2 regions of the Paeniglutamicibacter sp. ZC-3 genome follow, and region 2 is predicted to be linked to the other one. Evidence: predicted binding sites of a transcription regulator. Region 2 holds the regulator's gene; the other holds the start of a gene.
The links. The regulator LexA, encoded in region 2, represses DNA repair genes until DNA is damaged. The targets are predictions, from matches to a motif close to TCGAACANNTGTTCGA.
Positions count from the first base shown of each region.

Region 1: a site for LexA is predicted at 1,130-1,145, ahead of OIU93_RS02630 (DUF222 domain-containing protein). Genes of this name have one in related genera too.

Region 1 is NZ_JAOYTG010000001.1:586,052-589,823, forward strand. Features, by position in the region: gene OIU93_RS02625 (VIT1/CCC1 transporter family protein) at 1-1,002, shown strand, start outside; gene OIU93_RS02630 (DUF222 domain-containing protein) at 1,198-2,604, shown strand; gene OIU93_RS02635 (ROK family protein) at 2,707-3,669, opposite strand; gene OIU93_RS02640 (LOG family protein) at 3,666-3,772, opposite strand, start outside.
Region 2 is NZ_JAOYTG010000010.1:55,966-59,737, forward strand. Features, by position in the region: gene OIU93_RS11915 (histidinol-phosphate transaminase) at 1-545, opposite strand, end outside; gene OIU93_RS11920 (LysM peptidoglycan-binding domain-containing protein) at 658-1,044, opposite strand; gene lexA (transcriptional repressor LexA) at 1,333-2,052, shown strand; gene OIU93_RS11930 (ATP-dependent DNA helicase) at 2,170-3,772, opposite strand, start outside.

The DNA of each region.
Region 1 (3,772 bases), on a different contig from region 2:
AACAAGCGCCAGGGTGAGGAACGCGCAGTCCTGCTGGGACTGGCAGCCGCCGAAACCCGACACGAGGAACACTGGCGCTCGCTGCTGGGCGAGAACGCCGACAAGCGCACCCGGCCCTCGATCCGGCGCACCATGCTCCGCTTCCTGGCCCGGCACTTCGGCTCGGTCTTCGTCCTGGCCCTGGCCCAGCGCGCCGAGGGCAACTCCCCCTATGCCGCAGACACCGATGCCAGTCGCCAGATGGCCGCCGACGAACTCGTCCACGAGGAGGTCGTGCGCGGCCTGGCCACCCGCGGCCGCAACCGGCTTTCAGGCAACTTCCGGGCGGCGGTCTTCGGAGCCAACGACGGCCTGGTGTCCAACCTGGCCTTGGTCATGGGCATCGGCGCCACGGGCGTGGCAACCTCCTTCGTGCTCTTCTCCGGCATTGCCGGGCTGCTGGCCGGGGCCCTGTCGATGGCCGCGGGCGAATACGTCTCGGTGCGTTCCCAGCGCGAGCTGCTCTCGGCTTCCAAGCCCACGGAGGTGACCCTGGCCGCGGCGCCGGACCTCGATCTGGATGCCAACGAGCTGGTTTTGGTCTACAAGGCCCGAGGCATGAGCGACGAGGACGCAGCACACCGGGCCGCCGAACGCATGGGCATCTACTCCTGCGACTGCAACCCCTCCACGTCGCTCCGGTCCGAGCTCACGGTTGCCGCCGATAGCCGGGAACACGAGGAAATCGGCTCCGCCATGGGTGCGGCTTCCGCGTCCTTCTGCTTCTTTGCCTCCGGGGCAGTCATCCCGATCCTTCCGTTCATTTTCGGCATGGAAGGCACCCCCGCGATCCTGCTCTCCGCCGTGCTGGTGGGCATCGCCCTGCTGGCGACCGGGGGCGTGGTCGGATTGCTTTCCGGCGCTTCCCCGGCCAAGCGCGGACTGCGGCAGCTGGCCATCGGCTTGGGCGCCGCCGCGGTCACCTACGTCCTCGGACTGCTCTTCGGCAGCTCCGTGGCTTAGCGGCACCACTGCAGGGACACCGGCACGTGCCGCCACTTTCATGGATCGGGGATCCGGCGGCACTCTTTCCTCGCTGTGCCCGAACGGGATGGCACTCGCCGGGAACGCAGTCGCCCACGATCCTTACTAGAACACATTTTCTAATATTCATGAAAATATCTTCCAATTGTCGGTGACTGGTTCTAAAATTGAAGTATGGCAACGACGTCATCGAGCGGTACCCCTTCTGACGGCACCACCGGTGGTGCCGTCAGGGACCTGGGCTACGATGCGCTATTGCACGACGGGGCGGACATGGACGCACTGGTTGCCGAACACTTGGCCCGCACCGGCACCGACGGGATCCTGTCCCTGGCCGCCGCGGTGAACGGAGCCCCGGTACTGACAGGAACCCATGAGGCGGTGACCGCCGTCGGCGCACTGGAAACCTTGAAATGCGCCGCCACGGCGAAGCAGGCCGACCACAGCGTCGCCTACCAGGATTCCTTGGTCGCCGATCGACAGCGCGCCGGGGTCAGGGAGAAAAACCCCGCATGGGGCTCAAGCGGGGACGTAGCCCTGATGCTGCATTTGTCCCCGAAAAGCGGAACCAAACGCACGAACGACTTCCGGATACTTGCCGAAGACCTGCCACACTGCCACCAGGGGCTGCGCCGCGGCATCATGACTTGGGACCAGGCGCACGTGGTAATCAGCGGCACCCGGAGCCTCAAGATCGAAAACCGGAGAATGATCGACGAGCTGCTGTGGGAGGACACCCACACCTGCTTCGAGGCCGGAACTGCGTCGCTGCGTGAGCTGGTCAACTACTGGGCCCTCGTCCTTGAACCTGAAACCGCCGAACAAGAGGAAGAAGACGCCACCGAGAAGCGGTATGTCAGCGGCTACCAAGTGAACGAAAACACCGTGCGGATCGTCGGTGACTTCCCGCTGGACCAGGGCGTTCCCATCCTGCAGGTCCTCAACCGCGAAATGGAACGCCCCCGGGAGCCCGGGGACGACCGCACCAACGCCCAGGTCGCGGCAGACACCGTCTTCGAGGCGATCACCGACACCAAGGCCACCGGCTCCAGGCCGGTGGAGCTGTTGCTGATGATGGACCCGGAAAGCCTCACCGGTGCCAGTGATGAACCGGCACTGATCCCGGGCCACGGATACATCAGCGCCACCAGGGCCCGGTCACTGGTGGCCGGCGACCCAGAGCACCCACTGAACACCTGGTACCGGCGCCTCTATGCAGCCCCGGACACCGGCAAATTGGTCGCGATGGATTCGGCCGCCCGCAGCTTCGCCGGAAACCTCAAGCGCTTCATCACCCTCCGCGACCAACGCTGCCGCACCCCTCACTGCAACGGCCGCATCGAGGAACTCGACCACGTCGTGCAGGTTCGCCGCAACGGGAAGACCACCGAGATCAATGGTTCTGGCCGCTGTCGAACATGCAACCGGACCAAGGAAGCGCCCGGATGGCACGAGGAGCCTCTGCCCGGACGAGGCCGCCATTCCTTCAAAATCACCACCCCGAGCGGCCACAGCTACACCTCCACGGCCCCGCCACCGCGGCCCGGCACCGGCAGTCGCCGGCCACCCCAGCGGATTTAGCCGCCCGCCGCCACGGGCGGGAAATCCACACCCAACGCCACCGGGGATGCAGCCACGCATCCCCGGCACACCCATGAGGCCAGGGCTGCCCGAGTCCAAGAATCAGTCGGCGAGCGCGGTGCGGGCCAGGTCTGCGGCACCCACCAGTCCGGCATCCGGGCCTAGCTCCGCACGGGCTACCTGTGCAAAGGGCCGGTATCCGCGCCCGCTGAGATTTTCGCGATAAGTCGCCTCTGCGGTTTCCACCAGCAACGGAACCGCGGCGCCCAGCCCGCCACCAATGACGAAGATTCCCGGGTCCAATACGGCGGCCAGGTTCGCTATCCCCCGGCCCAGCCATTGGCCTGCCTCGATGAGCAATTCGCGGCATGCCGGATCCCCGGCGGCGGCAAGCGACGTGACAATTTCCCCTGTCACCAGGTGGGGATCGTTCCCGACGGCTTCGCGCAGCGCATGGGCCACCGGCGAATGGACCGCCATGAGGCTGCGCCCCTCGCGGGCCAGCGCATTGCCCGACGCGTATTGTTCCCAGCATCCCCGGTTCCCGCAGGCGCAACGTTGACCGCCAGGCACAATCGTTTGGTGCCCGAATTCGGCAGCCACCCCGAACCTGCCGCGCTGCAGCTTCCCGTCAATGACGATCGACCCACCGATTCCTGTGCCGAGGGTCAGACACACCACATGGTCCTGCCCGCGGGCGGCACCAAAACGGTACTCGGCCCAGCCGGCGGCGTCCGCATCATTGCTCAGCAGCACTTGCCTTCCGGTGGCAGCCTCGAGCTTCGCGCGCAACGGCTCGCTGCGCCAGGCCAGGTGTGGGGAGAACAGCACGGTGTCGCCGGCCGGATCCATCCAACCTGCCGCCCCCACGCCCACCGCGGCCTGAGGGTGCCCCGCGCCAAGCTCTGCGACCAGGGAAGCCACGGTGTCCAGCACCGCGTCGGGGTCATGCCCGACGGTCGCATGGCGGGTCCGCCGTGAAACCCGGCCCTGGCCGTCGACCAGACCCGCGGCAATCTTGGTGCCACCGATGTCGATGCCGATGGCAGCAGCCTCTGTCCTCATGCCAGTCCCCGTACGCCGGAAATCGAACCATCGTTGAGCTCCACCAAAATGCGCACTGCCTCGGACGGCTCGTCCACCAGGAAGACCATGTCCTCCATGGCCC
Region 2 (3,772 bases):
TCGACGACGTCGAGTCCCAACGCGGTACCGGTGGGATTGTTGGGCGAACACAGGATGACAATGTTCGGCGCGGCCTCACGAACCTGTGCCGCCGCATCCTCCGCCGAAAGTCCATAGTCCTCGGAACGGATTCCCGCAACGTAGGTGGTGTCGGTCCCGGCTGCCAGCAGCGGATACATGGAGTAGGTGGGAGGGAAACTCAGGACGGTGCGGCCCGGCCCGCCGAAGGCCTGCAGGATTTGCTGGAGCACTTCGTTGGATCCGTTGGCTGCCCAGATGTTGTCCGCTTCGAGCCCGTGGCCCAGGAACGCGGCAAGACGTTCACGCAATTCGGTGAATTCACGGTCGGGATAACGGTTCAATCCCACGGCGGCCGCGGAGACTTCTTCGACAATGGCGCGATGCACTTCCGCGGGTAGCGGGTGGGTGTTTTCATTGACGTTCAACTGAATCGGTACGTCAATTTGGGGAGCACCGTAGGGTTCGAGACCTTGAAGATTTTCTCGCAGGGGCAGATTTGCCAGGCGATTTAGCCGTTCATTCACGGGCCAAGTCTACGGCGGTGGCAGGTGGGGCCAAGAATCTTCGCCGGCGCAGAGGGTAATAATCGGTTCGCAATGCCTTGTATCGGCGCCCATGGGAGCGCCGGTGCGGGGGCTAGCTTCCGGTGGGAACGAAGAGTTCGGCACCGGGGTGCAGCACCGAGCTGTTGAGGTTGTTGAGGTCGCCGATCTGTTGAACCGCATCGCGGGGCTCGAGCTGCGGAGCGAACTCGCGGGCAATCCCCCACAGCGTGTCCCCTTCGATGACGGTGACGCTGACCGCGTCAACGCCCAGGGGCACTTCCGCCGATGCGTTGGCCGGGGAAAGGAACAGGCCCAGGAGCATCAGTGCTGCGGCACTCACCACGAAGATGGGAAGCCCGATCAACACGAACTTTCCGCGACGGGTGAGCCGCAGGGGTGCCAGCGTTGGCTGGGATTCGGGCAGATAGTCGTTGGATGTTACAAGGTGGAGCGGGGCCGAGAAAGCAGTGTTTGCCACGTCTTTGCCTTTCCTCTGAATTCACGTGGTCGGCCGGGACCCTCGGGCGCCGAGTCGAACACGTGACGATTATTCGAACGCATCTTTCGAACATGTGTTCGTAGTGCGTATCTTATTTCTAGCACTTTTCGACGACACGTGTCCAGATCTGTTCGAACAAATCTTTGAAAGCAGTGACTTTGTCTACTAGGATGTCGGTTGTGAAGCGATGTATTTACTACATCAACCCACACCGACAATTTGCGGCACGCGCGGGCAACCGGCGACGATCGGGATGAGGCATTGACAATGACGACCGAACAACGAACCCCTCGACGCGACGCGAAGAGCCTGACCATTCGCCAGAAGAAGGTCCTGGAGACCATCCAGCGCTCCGTGAGCAGCAACGGCTACCCGCCGTCGATGCGTGAAATCGGGGACGCCGTGGGACTTGCCAGCCTCTCGAGCGTGACCCACCAGCTCAGCCAGCTCGAGAAACTTGGCTACATCAGGCGCGATCCGCGCCGCCCGCGCGCCATGGAGATCCTGCTGCCGTTGCAGCTCAAGAGCGAGGCCAAGCTCGAGGTGGTAGAGGGCCAGTCGGATCTCAGGGCAGCCAACGGCATGAACGTCTCGGAACTGACAACCTCCGCGGACACCGCCATGGTCCCCCTGGTGGGGCGCATTGCCGCCGGCGGACCGATCCTGGCCGACCAGGCGATCGAGGACGTTTTCGCCTTGCCGCGCCAGCTGGTGGGGCATGGCGAGCTCTTCATGCTCAAGGTCAGCGGCGACTCCATGATCGATGCCGCCATCTGCGACGGCGACTGGGTTGTCGTGAGACGCCAGCCGACGGCGAACAACGGCGACATCGTCGCCGCTTTGCTCGAGGACGAAGCCACGGTGAAGACCTTCCGCCAGCGCGATGGCCACACCTGGCTTTTGCCGCAGAACTCCCGATACGAACCGATCCTTGGTGACGCCGCAACCGTCATGGGCAAGGTCGTATCGGTCATGCGCTCCGTCTAGGTCCGCAGCCACTACTCATCCCGCAACACAGCGAGGGCCGATCATCGGATCGGCCCTCGCTGTTGTTTGCGCACCCTGCACATCTCCCGCGACCGGGATGCCGTCAAGGCAACGTACTCAGCCCTCGCTGAGCCTTTCGAGCGCGGAAATAACGGTGGCCTTGTTCGGTGTTGCCCACAGCGGTGGCAGGGATGCCCGCAGGAACGTTCCGTAGCGTTCGGTGGCCAGGCGCGAGTCGAGCACCGCGACCACGCCCTTGTCGTTGACCGAGCGGATCAGGCGGCCCGCACCCTGTGCCAGACGCACCGCCGCATGGCTTGCGGCCACGGCCATGAAACCGTTTCCGCCGTGCTTGGCGACATCGCGGCTGCGTGCCGAGGAGAGCGGATCATCCGGACGCGGGAACGGGATCTTGTCGATGATGACCAAGCGGCAGGCGTTGCCCGGCACATCGACGCCCTGCCACAGCGTCATCGTCCCAAAGAGGCAGGTATCGGGCTCCGCCGAGAACTGGTCGACCAGCGCCTTCATGCTGGACTCGCCCTGGCACAGGATGGGGATGTCCAGGCGTGCGCGCAGGATCTCCGCAGCGTCCTCGGCCGCGCGGCGGGAGGTAAACAGCGCCAGCGCCCCGCCGTTGGAGGCCTTGATGAGATCCTCGATCTCTGCCAGCGTCTCCTGGGACATTTGGCGCCCGGGCTTGGGCAGGTGCTTGGCAACGTAGAGGATGCCCTGCTTGGGATAGTCGAAGGGACTGCCGACGTCGACGCCGTTCCAGGTCGGCGCCCCGTCCCCCACGAGGCCCAGGGATCCTGCCACGGGCTCGAAGGCTGCACCGATGGCCAGGGTTGCGCTCGTGAGGATGACGGTGCGGCCGTCGAAGAGCCCTTCCCTGAGCTTTCCCGCCACCGAGAGCGGTGCAACCATCAAAGTCGGCTGGCTTGACTCGTCCGGTTGGACATAGCCCTCCCCGGGGCTGAAGTGGCCGGGCCGAGAGGCCCAGATCACCTCGCGCTCCTCGGTCATTTCAAGCATCTTGGTGCATTGCTCCACCAGGTACATGACCTGGGAACGGGCCATCTGGCGTCCCCCGTCCGCAGGGGCGTTGGCCTCGGGCTTGGAGTCGGAGAGCACCACGCGTGCGGCTTCGGCGATCTGGTTGATCGCGGCTTCCTGGTCCTCGTTCAGGCCGCGGGCCATGAGCCCGGTGGGCACTCCCTCCAGCGCACGCTGCAGGGCCTTGGCGCCCTGGTTCAGCGCGTCCACGCTCACCGAGCAGTGCTTGCGGGCAGCCGAAGCGGCGGTCTGGACCATGTTGACCGACAGCGGCCGCGTCACCGAGCTGGTCACGCGGTCCTGCAGTTCGTGGGCCTCGTCAATGATGACGGTGTCGAAGTCCGGCAGCACGGCCAGGCCCTCGAAGGCCGAGACGGCCAGCATGGCGTGGTTGGTGATCACCACGTCGGCGTCGGCCGCTCGGGCGCGTGCCAGTTCGCTGAAACATTCGGCGGCCATGGGGCACTTTTGCGCGCCCAGGCAGTCCATCGCGCTGACCGAAACCTGGCGCCAGGCCTTGTCGCTGACCCCCGGGGTCAGGTCGTCGCGGTCACCGCTGTCGGTTCGTTCGGCCCACTGCCGCAGGCGCACCACTTCCTGGCCCAGGGCAGAGCCGGGGCCCTCGGAGGAACCACCGAGAACGGGGGTGCCGGATTCCATGGAA